DNA from 3 places in the Bradyrhizobium sp. BR2003 genome. Region 2 is predicted to be linked to each of the others. Evidence: riboswitches for the same ligand, from Rfam matches in the RefSeq annotation. Region 2 holds a riboswitch; each other region holds the start of a gene.
The links. Region 2 has a riboswitch for cobalamin ahead of E2I15_RS34200 (ribonucleoside-diphosphate reductase subunit alpha). Riboswitches for the same ligand answer to the same signal wherever they lie in the genome.

Region 1: it holds a riboswitch for cobalamin, as region 2 does, so the genes downstream of both, E2I15_RS15685 (DUF1636 family protein) here and E2I15_RS34200 (ribonucleoside-diphosphate reductase subunit alpha) in region 2, are expected to answer to the same signal.
Region 3: it holds a riboswitch for cobalamin, as region 2 does, so the genes downstream of both, E2I15_RS18875 (TonB-dependent receptor) here and E2I15_RS34200 (ribonucleoside-diphosphate reductase subunit alpha) in region 2, are expected to answer to the same signal.

Annotation. Positions count from the first base shown of each region.
Region 1 covers NZ_SMYJ01000021.1:49,247-54,016, forward strand. The annotation lists gene cobN (cobaltochelatase subunit CobN) at 1-1,140, opposite strand, end outside; gene cobW (cobalamin biosynthesis protein CobW) at 1,140-2,174, opposite strand; gene E2I15_RS15685 (DUF1636 family protein) at 2,171-2,545, opposite strand; cobalamin riboswitch at 2,639-2,853, opposite strand; gene cobO (cob(I)yrinic acid a,c-diamide adenosyltransferase) at 2,890-3,543, shown strand; gene E2I15_RS15695 (cobyric acid synthase) at 3,555-4,770, shown strand, end outside.
Region 2 covers NZ_SMYJ01000043.1:67,330-72,099, forward strand. The annotation lists gene E2I15_RS34195 (class I SAM-dependent methyltransferase) at 1-467, shown strand, start outside; partial or broken gene E2I15_RS39410 (transposase family protein) at 498-831, opposite strand; cobalamin riboswitch at 887-1,102, shown strand; gene E2I15_RS34200 (ribonucleoside-diphosphate reductase subunit alpha) at 1,313-3,145, shown strand; gene E2I15_RS34205 (ribonucleotide-diphosphate reductase subunit beta) at 3,136-4,209, shown strand.
Region 3 covers NZ_SMYJ01000025.1:281,101-285,870, forward strand. The annotation lists gene E2I15_RS18870 (FecCD family ABC transporter permease) at 1-1,004, opposite strand, end outside; cobalamin riboswitch at 1,106-1,303, shown strand; gene E2I15_RS18875 (TonB-dependent receptor) at 1,467-3,680, shown strand; gene E2I15_RS38775 (hypothetical protein) at 3,793-3,966, shown strand; gene E2I15_RS18880 (hypothetical protein) at 4,213-4,503, shown strand; gene E2I15_RS18885 (ATP-grasp domain-containing protein) at 4,510-4,770, opposite strand, start outside.

The DNA of each region.
Region 1 (4,770 bases), on a different contig from region 2:
CGAGAGCACCAGCGCAAGCTGCTTCTCTTGCGCCGGCTTGCTGGCGAGCCGATGCCAGGCTGCGACGCGCGCGGCAATTGCCGCGACACGCTCGGCGTCCGGTCGATGCGCAAGATGCGCGAATTGCAGCTCGGGATCGCGCTCACCAGGCGACTTGAAGCTCACGACGCCCGCGAACAGGCGGCCGTCGACCTCCGGCAGCACCACATGCATCGCGAGATCGCCGGGCGAGAGCCCGCGGAGCGACAAGGCCCAGTCCTCGCGCCGCGCCGTCGACAAAGCGACCTGGAACACCGGGCACGATGCAGCGTCGAACGGCGTCGTGCCGTCGTCACCGGCCGCAGAGAACGCGGTCGCATTGACGATGGCCGCTGGAACGCATTGCGCGAACTGGACACGCAGCCAATCGGCCACGCCCGCCGCCTTCAGCGAGGTGACGAACACGCCGTGCGCATCGAAACCCCTCTCGCGCAGTGCATCGATCAAGGCATCGACCGGCGCCGTGTCGCCGGCCGCGAGATAAGAACGATAAAACGTCACCAGCACGCGCGGCCGGCCATCCGGTGCCGGCAATGCCGCGATGGCACCGCGCCGCGAATCGTAGGCGCCGATCTCGGGAAGATCGATCTCGCCGACCACAGGCCCGGCATAAAGTCCGGACGCCAGGGCCAGTTGCGCGATCACGGCCTGCGCGGCAACGGGGCCGCCCTTGTCGCACAGCACCTTGAGACGGCGCAGCGTCGAGACCGGCAAGGTCGAGAATTCATCCAGCCGCAGATCGTCGCGGCCATCGGCCGGCAGCACCACCAGGGCAATGCCGCGCTCCTTCGCCAGTCGATGCACCGCGGCCAGCCCGTATGACCAATAGGGCTCGCCGCCGATCAGCCGAACCAGGATGCCGCGGGCGTGCGACAGCGTCCGCTCGATATAGGTATCCACCGACAGCGGATGGCGCAGCTCCGCGAGATTGGCAAGCCGCAGCGACGGCAACGCAGCGCGGCCGCGCCGCCAGCCGGCCGCGAAGGCAGCAATATCGCTGTCGGAAAACGACAACACCACGAGATCGGCCGGATCCTGGCCGAGGTCCCTTGGCGTCGCGGTCTCCTCAAGGCCGCGGCTCTCGCGGAAGACGACGTGCATCAGACACCAAGCCGTGCCCTGATCGCGGCTTCATCGATGTCGGCATGTTCGCCGATCACGACGAGCTTCGACTGCCGCGCCCGGGCGCCCCAGGGCATGTCGAACTGATGCCGCACCCGCTCGCCGACCGATTGCACCAGCAGCCGCATCGGCTTGCCCTCGACCGCGATGTAGCCCTTGGCGCGCAGCACATTCTGCTCGCGCGCCAGTCCCTTGATCGAGGCGACCAGCGCGTCGACATCCGAAACTTCCGGAAGATCGATCACGACGGAATTGAAATCGTCGTGCTCGTGTTCCTCCTCGCCATCGTGATGCGACGGCCGCGCCGCGAGATCGTTTTCCGCCGCCGCCTCGAGGCCGAGGATCACGCGCGCGTCGATCGTGCCGTCGACGACGGGCAGCATCGGCACCTCGCGCGGCATCTCGGCCGCGATCACCGCTTTCGCTGCCTTGATCCCCTCCGCCCCGGCGAGATCGGCCTTGGTCAGCAGCACGAGATCGGCACAGGCGATCTGGTCCTCGAACACTTCGGACAGCGGCGTCTCGTGGTCGAGATTGTCGTCCGCTGCGCGCTGCGCGTCCACCGCGGCCGGATCAGGCGCAAACCGGCCGGCGGCGACAGCCTCGGCATCGGCCAGCGCGATCACGCCGTCGACCGTGATCCGCGAGCGGATCTCCGGCCAGTCGAACGCTTTCAGCAGCGGCTTCGGCAGCGCGAGCCCCGAGGTCTCGATCACGATGTGATCGGGCTTCACGTTCCGCGCCAGCAACTGCTCCATCGCCGGGATGAAATCATCGGCGACGGTGCAGCAGATGCAGCCATTGGCGAGCTCGACGATGTTCTCGGCCGGACAATTGGCGTCGGCGCACGACTTCAGGATGTCGCCGTCGACGCCTTCGCTGCCGAACTCGTTGACCAGCACCGCGAGCTTCTTGCCGTTGGCATTGCGGATCAGATGCTGGATCAGCGTCGTCTTGCCGGAGCCGAGAAAGCCGGTCACGACCGTGACCGGAATTTTGGCGAGCGTGGTCATTCTGCGGCCTCCGGCACGACGGCGATGGGTGGAATGCGGGCGAGCGATTGCTTGCGGAAGATTTCCGGACGGCTGCGCCACGGCACGATGCCGTCAGGCGCCGCCGCATAGGCGGAGGCACCGGCGATCACATCCGCGGCATTATCAGCGGATAAGCGGCCGTAGACATAGGACCACCGCCCCGGCGCGCTGAGCGCGACCGAGCAACCCTGGCTGCAGGCCGACAGGCATGCGACGGGAACCAGATTGACGTCATCGGGCACGCCGGCCTCGACGAGCGCGGCATGCAGGCGCGCACCGGGCGCGAGCTCACCTTCCGCCGGCGTCTGGCCGGCGCGGCAGGTGATGCAGACATGAAGTGTAACGCTCATCGCCCTTCCTGGATTGACAGCGGGAGCGATGAGGCACACGAACCGATTTTGGACAGGTTCGTTCCCCGTCGCGGAACACCCCGTCCGCCGGTCTCACAACATGCTGCGTTGGCAGGTCTCCCGGCTTGCGGAGCAGGTTTTACCCTTCGATGCCCACCTTCCCGACTCCATATGGAATCAGTGGCTTGGGTATCTCTCCGGTCACGGTCGCGGGGGCGGCTGCGCTTCGGGCGAACCTTGCGGTCATCGCCCTATCGCATTCCCTCTTCGCCTGTCGTAGGACAGGAACCAACGCAGGACCACCATTCGTCCAAGCCTCGCACTTGTCAAGCCGAAGGAACGTGATGACTTCAGATGGAAACGACGCTGCGGACGGCGCCGTCGGCACCGATTCTTCACTGGATGCGCGGCACGCGGACAAGATGGCGAAAAAGAAGGCCGCCCGCGACCGCATCATGGCGACCAAGAGCGGTGAAAAGGGCCTGATCATCGTTCATACCGGCGCCGGCAAAGGAAAATCCTCCTCCGCGTTCGGCATGATCGTGCGCTGTGTGGCGCACGGCTTTCCCTGCGCAGTGGTGCAGTTCATCAAGGGCGCCTGGGATACCGGCGAGCGCCGCCTGCTCACCGGGCATTTCGGCGATCTCTGTCAATTCCATGCGATGGGCGAAGGCTTTACCTGGGAGACGCAGGATCGCGCCCGCGACATCGCGGCAGCGCAAGCCGGCTGGGAAAAGGCCAAGCAGCTGATCGCAGATCCGAGCCTGCGCATGGTCGTGCTCGACGAGATCAACATCGCGCTACGCTACGATTATCTCGCGATTGCCGATGTCGTCGACTTCCTGACGACGTCGAAGCCGCCGATGACCCATGTCGTGCTCACCGGGCGCAACGCCAAGGAGGAGCTGATCGAGATCGCCGATCTCGTCACCGAGATGACGCTGGTGAAGCATCCGTTCCGCTCCGGCATCAAGGCCCAGCCGGGCGTCGAGTTCTGACAGACATCACCATGGCGCGCGCATTGATGATCCAGGGAGCAGGTTCCGACGTGGGCAAATCGCTCATCGTCGCCGGCCTTGCGCGCGCCGCCCGACGGCGCGGCCTGCGCGTGCTGCCGTTCAAGCCGCAGAACATGTCGAACAACGCGGCGGTGACCGTCGACGGCGGCGAGATCGGCCGCGCGCAGGCCTTGCAGGCGCTCGCCGCCGGCGTCGAGCCGCACACCGACATGAACCCGGTGCTGCTCAAGCCCGAGAGCGATGTCGGCGCCCAGATCATCGTGCACGGCAAACGGATCGCCACCGCACGCGCGCGCGAATATGCCGGCATGAAACCGTCGCTGATGGCCGCGGTGCTGGAGAGTTTTGCGCGCCTGAAGGCGCGCGCCGATCTGGTGCTGGTCGAGGGCGCCGGCAGCCCCGCCGAGATTAATTTACGCAAAGCCGATATCGCCAATATGGGCTTTGCACGTCGGGCTGACGTGCCCGTGGTGCTGGTCGGCGACATCGACCGCGGCGGCGTGATCGCGCAGCTCGTCGGCATCAAGACGGTGATCGATCCCGACGATGCCGCGATGATCCAGGGCTTTGTCATCAACAAATTCCGCGGCGATCCGACATTGTTCGATGATGGCTACCGCCTGATCGAAGAGCGCACCACCTGGCACGGCTTTGGCGTGCTGCCCTGGTTCGTCCGCGCCGGCGAGCTTCCGGCCGAAGATGCGCTCGGGCTCGGCGAGGCGCGCAAGCCGGGCCAGCGCAAGATCGCATTCCTTGCGCTGTCGCGGATCGCCAATTTCGACGACCTCGATCCGCTCAAGCTCGAGCCTGGCGTCGATCTCGTGATGGTACGTCCGGGCGAAGCCATCCCGGGTGATGCGAAGCTCGTCATCCTGCCTGGCTCGAAATCGACCCGCGGCGATCTCGCCTTCCTGCGCACGCAGGGCTGGGACATCGATCTCTTGGCCCATCATCGCCGCGGCGGCCATGTCCTCGGCCTGTGCGGAGGCTACCAGATGCTCGGGCAGAGCGTCGCCGACCCCGATGGGATCGAGGGTCCTGCCGGCGAAACGCGCGGCCTCGGGCTGCTCGATGTCACGACTGTCATGAGCGAGCAGAAGACCCTGACCCGCGTCAGCGCAGTGCATGCTGCGACCGATCAACCGATCAGCGCCTACGAAATCCACATCGGACGTACCGACGGCCCGGATCGCAGCCGGCCCTTCG
Region 2 (4,770 bases):
GCGCGCGCATTCTCCGCTCCGTGGATGTTATCATGTCAACCGGATGCATCGGCTACGTTACCGAGAAGACGTTCAGCGAGATTCTCGATGCGACAGAGAAGCAACCATGGATCATCTCCTTCGTGCTACGAATGTTCCCATTTGAATCTTTGGCCGAGGCGTTTGCAAAGCGTGGTCTTGTGACAGAACGTCTTACCGGCGTGACGTTCATCCAGCGTCGCTTTCGCGATGCTGAAGAGTTTGAAAGCTGTTTGGCCAGCTTGGCGGCCCTTGGTGTGGATGCGACCGGCCTCGAATCAGAGGGGCTGTTTCATGCCGATCTGATCTTGTCTCGCCCAGAGGCGGATGCACGGGCCAGGCCTCTGGAAGACGTTGTCACCGTCGCCAGCGGCAGGGGACGTCCGATTGGGCCCCGTTACGTTCATGTTGAAAGCGACGAGGGTTTGCAGGTTGCGCTGGAGCCCTGACAGTTAAGGACCACAGTGCAGCGCGCGAGTCCTTCGGCGCTGGATCAATACGTCGAAAAACAAAGCCATTCTGGTCGAAGGCGCGCCAGAGCCGACGTTGTTCGCCGACGATGGATAACGACTTCGTCCAGATGCCGTTTGTCGCCGCGAGCGGGGGAGCGCTGCGATTCAAATCGGAGAGCGCCTTGCCGAATTCCCTCTCCACTGACGCGCGGTTTCATAGATCGCATCAACGCGACACGTGGGCCAGAATTTCCTCGACTATACGCAAACTTAACGGAAACTGGAAAGGCGGCCCAACGGCATCTTCAATCATCTGCAGCGGAAGTGACAGCGGCGATAGCGTGGTCCGGGCGGTCGGTATGTTTTTGCCTTCTAAATCTCGATCTCTCCAGTTGACGAATCCCGGCGAGTGGTGCCTATCTCTAGCCAGTCACGGTCTTCCGCTCCCCACACCTTGTAGGTCGGAAGCTAAGAGGGAACCCGGTGCGCCAAAATGGCAACTCCGGGGCTGCCCCCGCAACTGTAAGCGGCGAGCGGTTGTCATCATGGTCACTGGCGCGACACAGCGCCGGGAAGGCCGACGGCCGCAGTGACCCGCGAGCCAGGAGACCTGCCGCGACTGAACGAAAGTCCTCGGGCGGGGTGCCCCGGTGGGTCGCTTGCAGCCGGGGACATTTGCCCGGATTCCTCGCAAGTCGTCCGCGCGGCCCACGCCTCACATCGCGGGGTTGCCGATGTCGTCGTCTTACAATTTCGATCAGGAGGGTCATCTCATTGAGCCGTCGCATGTGCGGGCGGGACCAGCGCAGGCATGGCCTAAGCCGCCTGAGTTGTGTCGTGTCTTGCCATCGCCGGCTCCGCTGCCGCGCCCCCTTGCGCCATCGCCAAGGCCGGCCGATCTCAAGCTCGATCGGACGCGCGACGACCTGTTGACGCCGTTCGGCAAGCTGACGGTGACAGACCGTTATCTGCTCGCCGGCGAATTGCTCCAGGACATGTTCGCGCGGGTGTCTTGCGCCTTCGCGGATGATGTTGCGCATGCCCAACGTCTCTATGATGCGATGTCTCGGCTGTGGTTCATGCCGGCCACACCGGTGCTGTCCAACGGCGGCACCACGCGCGGTCTGCCGATCTCATGCTTCCTTAACTCGGTGTCGGACTCGCTCGAAGGCATCGTCGGCACCTGGAACGAGAATGTCTGGCTTGCCTCTAACGGCGGCGGCATCGGCACCTACTGGGGTAACGTTCGCTCGATCGGCGAGAAGGTGAAGGGCGGCGTTACCTCAGGTATCATCCCGTTCATCCACGTCATGGACGGCCTGACATTGGCGATCAGCCAGGGCTCGTTGCGGCGCGGCTCTGCGGCGGTCTATCTCGATATCCACCACCCCGAGATCGAGGAGTTCCTCGAGATCCGCAAGGCGTCCGGCGACTTCAACCGCAAGAGTCTCAACCTGCACCATGGGATCAGCGTTACCGACGCGTTCATGCGTGCCGTGGGCGCCGGCACCGCGTTCGCTCTGCGCAGCCCGAAGACCAACGGTGTCATCCGCGAGATCGACGCCCGGCAGCTGTGGCAACGCATCCTGGAGAACCGACTTCAGACCGGCGAGCCTTATCTGTTGTTTATTGACACCGTCAACCGGTCGCTCCCCAAGCACCAGCGCGAGCTCGGCCTCAAGGTCTCTACCTCCAACCTGTGCAGCGAAATTACCCTGCCGACTGGCATCGATCATCGCGACGAGGACCGCACCGCGGTGTGCTGCCTGTCGTCGCTCAACCTCGAGACCTGGGACCAGTGGAATGAGAAGCCAGGCTTCATCGAGGATGTCATGCGCTTCCTCGACAACGTGCTGACCCACTTCATCACGGTGGCGCCGGACGGCATGAAGCGTGCCCGCTACGCCGCCTTGCGTGAGCGCTCCGTCGGCCTCGGCGTCATGGGCTTCCATTCGTTCCTGCAGTCCAAGGGCATTCCGATGGAAAGTGTCGTGGCCAAGTCGTTCAATCTGAACATGTTCCGGAAAATCCGTCGCGATGCCGACGCGGCATCCGTGACGCTCGCGCGCGAGCGTGGGCCGTGCCCGGATGCACTGGAACGCGGTGTGATGGCGCGCTTCAGCCATAAGATCGCGATCGCGCCAACCGCCTCGATCAGCATCATCTGCGGCGGGACCAGCGCTTGCGTCGAGCCGATCCCGGCCAACATCTACACCCATAAGACCTTGTCCGGTGCCATCTCGGTGCGGAATCCGCATCTCGCCAAGCTGCTGGCCGCCAAGGGCGCAGATACTTCGGCAACCTGGCAGTCGATCATCGCGCACGAGGGTTCGGTCGCCCATCTCGACATCCTGTCGGAGCACGAGAAAGCGGTCTTTCGCACCGCCTTCGAAATCGACCAGCGCTGGATCGTCGAGCTAGCCGCCGACCGCGCCGCGTTCATTTGTCAGAGCCAGTCGATTAACCTCTATCTGCCGGCTGACGTCGATAAGTGGGACCTTCACATGCTGCATTGGACGGCATGGAAGCGCGGGGTGAAGAGCCTCTACTACTGCCGTTCAAAATCGATCTCGCGGGCGGCGTTTGCCGGCAACATCGCTGACGGCGACAAGGCGGCGCGGCCGCAGCCGGCGCAGCGGCGCGCTGACTATGAGGAGTGCCTAGCATGTCAGTGATCGATCTCTCATCCGTCGATCCACGCACACTGATCGGCAAACGGTGCGTCGGCCTCCTCGACTCGACTGGCAGCTATGACGTCGATCGCTACGCCTGGGCTTACGAGTTCTGGAAGCGCCAGCAGCAGACCCATTGGATGGGCGAGGAAGTGCCGCTTGGTGCCGACCTGAAAGATTGGGCGTCGGACCACGTTACCGACAGCGAGCGCGCGCTGCTCACTCAGATCTTCCGTTTCTTCACTCAATCGGACATCGAAGTCGGCGATAACTATCTTAAGCGCTACATCCCGATCTTCCAGCCGCTCACCATCCAGATGATGATGGCGGCGTTCACCAATATGGAGACGGTCCACATCGACGCCTATGCGCTGCTGCTCAAAACGCTCGGCATGCCCAAAACCGAGTTCGAGGCATTTCGCGGCTATTCCGAGATGCGTGCCAAGGCGGACTACATGCACGAGTTCGGCGTCGACACAGTAGCCGATGTCGCCAGGACCTTGGCGATGTTCGGCGCCTTCACCGAAGGGATGGCGTTGTTCGCGAGCTTCGCGATGCTGCTCAATTTCCCCCGCCACAACAAGATGAACGGCATGGGACAGATCGTAAGCTGGTCGGTTCGCGACGAGAGCCTGCATTGTGAGGGCATTATCAAGCTGTTTCACGAATGGAACCGTGAAACCGGCGCGGTGACGCGCTCCGTCCGTGACGATATCGTCGACGTCGCCAATACCATGGTGAAGCTGGAGGAGAATTTCGTCGACCTCGCCTTCGGCCTCGGCAGGATCGAGGGCATGAGGCCTGAGCAGATCCACACTTACGTCCGCTATGTCGCCGACTGGCGACTGACCCAGTTGCGGATTGCCCCGGTCTTCGGCTTCTTCGAAGCCAACGAGGGCGGGTTCACCCAGCTCAAGGCGCATCCGCTGCCTTGGCTCGTCGAGATTCTCAATGGCGTCGAGCACGCCAATTTCTTCGAGCAGCGCGCCACGGAGTACTCCAAGGCGGCGAGCCGCGGCAGCTGGGACGGCGAAGACGGGGTGTGGGCAACTTTCGGCCGGACGTAGCCAGACGGAAAGCGCTTTGGAGTGCCCGTCCGCGCATTTTCGGACGTTTGCGAAAGTCGGCTCTGCCGTGATTGCGGGGCCGCAGCCGACGTCAAGTGGCATGATCTATGCCGCTCCAAATCGTGGTCGCGGGCCTTCGGGACGGACGTGCCAAAGTGGCGTGTTGAGCACACCTAAGGTGTCCGCCAGTATCGGAGTTTATCAAAAACGCTCCGGGTGGGCTGAGCAGAGGCAGCGCGGTATCGGGCAACCGATCGAAGAAAGCTGCGGCCGTTGATGCCGATGCGCAAATGACCTCAATTGCAGTTTTCACGAGGCGCGCGACGTAATCGATGTCCACGCGGTTTGCGTTAAGGCCGCCTGCAATGCGGCCTAAGATGAATTGGTTGCACGCTCGCCGTCCTCCTGGGAAGGGCGGACGGAAACGGTTTTACTCACCTTGGCCAAGGGGACGCGGAAAAGCCTGACTTGAATGCTGCGGGCCGGCGGCTGTGTACGTGACAATCACGCGTGATGGTCAAGGTGGCCGACTCCGTGGTGTCGGTCCACGCAAAGTGCAGG
Region 3 (4,770 bases), on a different contig from region 2:
ATCAGATAGAGGAAGAACGGCACGCCGATGATCGAGGTCAGCACGCCGACCTTGATGTCCGATGTCGAGGGGATGACGCGCACCGCGATATCGGCGGCGAGTAGCAGCGCCGAACCGGTGAGCGCGCTCGGCACCAAGAGCCGCGCCGGATCGTGACCGATCAGCGGACGCATCAGATGCGGCGCGACGAGGCCGATGAAGCCGATCGTGCCTGTCACCGCGACCGCGCCGCCGACGCCGAGCGCCACGCCCGTGATGACGAGTAGCCGCAACCGTCCGACATCGACGCCGAGGCTCTGCGCCGCCTCCTCGCCGAGCGTCAGCGCGCGGAAGGCGCTCGCCTGGCTGAGCAGGATGGCGGCGCCCGCGACGATGAAAGGCAGTGCCAGCACCACGTGCTGGAAGCTGCGGTCTTCCAGCGAGCCGAGCAGCCAGAACGCGATCTCCAGCACCACGAAGGGATTGCTGGAGAGGTTCATCACCAGCGCGGTTGCCGCCCCGGCAAAGCTCGAGATCGCGAGCCCCGCGAGGATCAGGATCAAGAGCCCGGCATTGCGGCCGGCGATCGCAAGCAGCGCGAACACCGAGCCGAAGGCGGCGATGATCGCCACGACCGGCAGCGCGTAGGAGCGCACATCGGCGAGGCCCAGCGCGATCACCAGCACCGCGCCGAAGGCCGCCGATTGCGGCGCGCCGAACAGCGACGGCGAGGCCAGCGGATTGCGCAGCAACCCTTGCAGCGCCGCGCCGGACAGCCCGAGAATAGCGCCGATCGCGAATGCCAGGATGGTGCGCGGCAGGCGGATCTCGCGCACGATCACCTGCGCCACATCGCTGCCGCCGCCGAACAGCGCCTCGATCACCACGAGCGGCGACAGCCGCACCGGCCCGATGCCGAGCGAGATCACCAACAGCAGGATTACGAGCGCAAGCAGCGCCGCGGTGGCGCCCCACCGGCGTCGCGCCGCGACCTCGGCCGCCAAGGCAAAATCCTGCACGCTCATTGAATCCATGCTCTTACAGCGATCGCCGTGGCAGACAAGCGACACTCGACAAAAACCGTGGCCGCCCGACTGCCGCCGGATTGACTTTGCTGCCCGGCCGAACCCTAGATGAACATGACGGTTCTTTCATGAGATGAAAAGGGAATGCGGTACGGGGAAACTCCCCCAACGCCGCGGCTGCCCCCGCAACTGTATGCGGTGAATCCTTCGTCACAGGCCACTGGGAATCTCGGTCCTGGGAAGGCGACGAAGGGTAACGACCCGCGAGCCAGGAGACCTGCCGTCAGCCGTGGTCACACGCGAGGATGCCGGTCGGGGAGTACAGGCATGAGCTTCACCTGATGCTGCAAGCACGATGGTGAGACTGGTTCGCGGTGACGTGCCACCGACGTTACCGAGGCCTCGCTTATGCTCTCCTTCCCTAGCCATCGGCGGCACCGCGCGCTTCTGCTCGCGTCGACGATGGTCGCGCCGGCAATCCTTGTCTCCACCGCGCGGGCGCAGCAGGCGCCCGCTCCCGATCAGCTGCCGGCGATCGAAGTCACCAAGCCGGGTGACCAGAACGTCACGCGCGCCAGGCCGGCCGCCGACGAAGCTCCGGCGCCGCGCCGCCCGGCGCCGGGCACCGCGCAGAGCAACAATACGGGCAGCGGCAGCGGATCGGGCACGACAGGGACCGGCGTGGCCACCGGAACGGGTGGCACCGGCGGCGGCCGCCAGTTCGCCGGCATTGTCGGCTCCTCCTCGGCCGTGATCACCGCCGACGACATCGCGCATTCGCCGGTGCAGTCGCTGCCCGAGATCCTCGCGCAGGTGCCGGGCGTGCAGCTGCAGACGCCCTATGGCGGGCCGAATGGCGCCAAGACCTCGGTCGACCTGCGCGGCTTCGGCGCATTCGCGACCGACAACACCCTTTTCCTGCTCAACGGCCGCCGCCTCAACGACGTCGACAAGGCCGGCTTCGACCTCACCACGATCCCGCTCGATTCCATCGAGCGGATCGAGATCACGCGCGGCAACAGCGGCGCGGTGCTTTACGGCGACAACGCGGTGGGCGGCGTCGTCAACATCATCACCAAGACCGGCGTCGGGGGCCCGCCGACGACGATGCGGGCCGAGGCCGGAGTTGGCTCGTTCAACACCCGCATGGCCGCGGTCTCCGCGGCGCTCAATTCCGGACCGTGGTCCACCTCGTTCTACGGCAACGGCATCAAGTCCGACGGCTACCGCGTCAACAATGCGCTCGACCAGCGCAACGCGGTCGGCAACATCAATTACACCACGCCTGATCTCACCGCCTTCCTCACCGTCACCGGCAGCGACCAGAAGCTCGGCCTGCCCGGCGGACGGCTGGTCGATCCGTCGATCGGCGTCAACGAGCTGCTCACCGATCGCCGCGGCGCCGCGACGCCGTTCGACTATGCCAACCAGCAGACCGCCAGCGTCACCGCCGGCTTCACCAAGACACTGATGAACGGCGTCGACCTGATCGTCGACGGCGGCTGGCGGCAGCGCGAGACGCAAAGCGGCTTCTTCGGCACGGTGCCGACCATCAGCTCCGCGTCGACCTACAATGACGCCGCGCTGCAAACCTGGTCGCTCACGCCGCGGCTGAGCGTCAAGAATATGATGCTGGGGATGCCGTCGACGATCCTGACCGGCATCGACTATTACGATTCGACCTTCCGCGAGGCGCGCGGCGCCTATGAGGGCGTCGACCCATTCCACATCTACAATATCGAGCAGCAGAGCGTGGCCGGTTACTGGCAGCACACGATCGGGGTGCTGCCGACGACCGACTTCTCCTACGGCGCGCGTGTGCAGAACATCAGTGTCTCGGCGCGCGATCGCTACGACCCGAACGCGCCGTTCGCGTTCGACGCGCAGGCGGCGCCGCTCGACAGCAACGAGACGCAATACGCGCTGCATGTCGGCGTCGAGCATCGCCTGACCGACACCTTCTCGGTGTTCGGCCGCGCGGCCCGCGCATTCCGCACGCCCGATGTCGACGAACGCGTCGCGTCGGGTCCGTCATTCGATCCGCTGACCTTTGCCCCGATCCCGCAGACCTTCCAGCTCAAGACCCAGACCTCGCAGGATGTCGAGGGTGGCTTTCGCGTCAGGACCAACCGCTTCCAGGTCCAGACCAGCGTCTATCTGATGGATCTCGATAACGAGATCCATTTCAACCCGGTGCTGTTCTTCAACACCAACCTCGATCCCACCCGCCGCTACGGCTCGGAGACCAGCGCGTCGCTGAGGATCAGCGACGGCGTGACCCTGCGCGGCGGCATGGCGATCACCCGCGCGGTCTTCCGCGAAGGCATGTGGGCCGGCAACGACGTGCCGCTGGTGTCGCGCTATACCGGCAATCTCGGCGTCACCTGGAATATCTGGCAGAACTATCTGGTGTTCGATGCCACGGTGCGAGCCTGGAGCGCGCGCATCATGGACAACGACCAGGCCAACACCCAGAGCCGGATTCCCGGCAACGCCACCGCCGATATCAAGCTGAGCGGGCAGTATGACCGCTTCTTCTGGTCGCTGAGCGTGAACAACCTGTTCAACGCGCTCTATTACGACTACGCCATCGCGAGCACGTTCACGGAGGGCCGCTTCTCGGCCTATCCGCTGCCCGGCCGCACCTACATGGTAAAGGCCGGTGCGACGTTTTAGAGCTATCCGGTGTGGCGGGGTGTGCCCCCGCCGTACCGTCTCATCACGTTACAAGCGTCCGCAAACTGGCGTAGAATTCCGCCAGCTGATTTGACCCGTGCAGGGGAAACCCATGGCCAAGGCCGGAAAGACGAGCAAGGACGGCGCCAAGACCAAAGACAAGACCGACGATAAGTCGAAGAAGCCTCAGCCGCCCGCAGCGCTGCAGGACGATGACTATTACGAGGATGGCGACATCGCCACGCCGAAGCTCGACCGTTACGGCAATGATGACGAGCCATTGTGAGGCGCGGCAGAGGTCCATCCAAATGTCCCGGGCGCAGCTGCGCGCCGGGTTGCGGGCGGCGGCCTCGTAGCTTGCGAGCTACCGAGCCCGGCTCATCGTCGCCAAGCAGACATTAGGTCGCAGCGGAGTCATGGGCTGGCCCCTCTTCCGGATTGGTTGCCGTGCTAGGCTCCGTATGGACGCCGGGTCCTTGCTTGGGGGGCGGTGCCATGAGGTTTGCGAAGGCGGTGCTCACGGTTCTTCTGCATGATCGCGTCGACGTGCGACCCGTCCAGTGCGCAACAAGCCCCCAGGAAGGTAGGAATCCTCGTCAACGGCAGCCCGTCTCCGCTGTTCGACTCCATCAAGAAGAACCTTCTGAGCGACTTCGCCGACCGCGGCTATCTCGAGGGACGCGACATCGTCATCGAGCCGCGATTTGCCGACTCGAAGCTCGAGCGCCTTCCGGCCCTCGCAGGCGGCCCGGGCCGTGGGCGTCGAGATCCCACCCTAGCTCTTGAAGCGCGCGGACAAGGTCCTGCAGTGAGTTCGCACTGAGGGATACTATCGAAAATCGCCGTTTTCGATCGCCTTGATACTGCCGCGATCGAGCAGATGCGCACCAAAACCACCGCGCGCCAGCGATGAGGCGATCTGCGGTGATGCCAGCAGCAACGCCGTGGTCATTGCAAGCGGCACGGCACTGAGCCAGTCGAGCCGCACCGGCGTCAGCTCTTCGCTGCTTCCCCGATAGTGCCCTTCGCCCGTGGCGATGCGGCCGCATTCCCGGATCAGGTCACGCCGCGTGCCATCGCGCGATGCGCT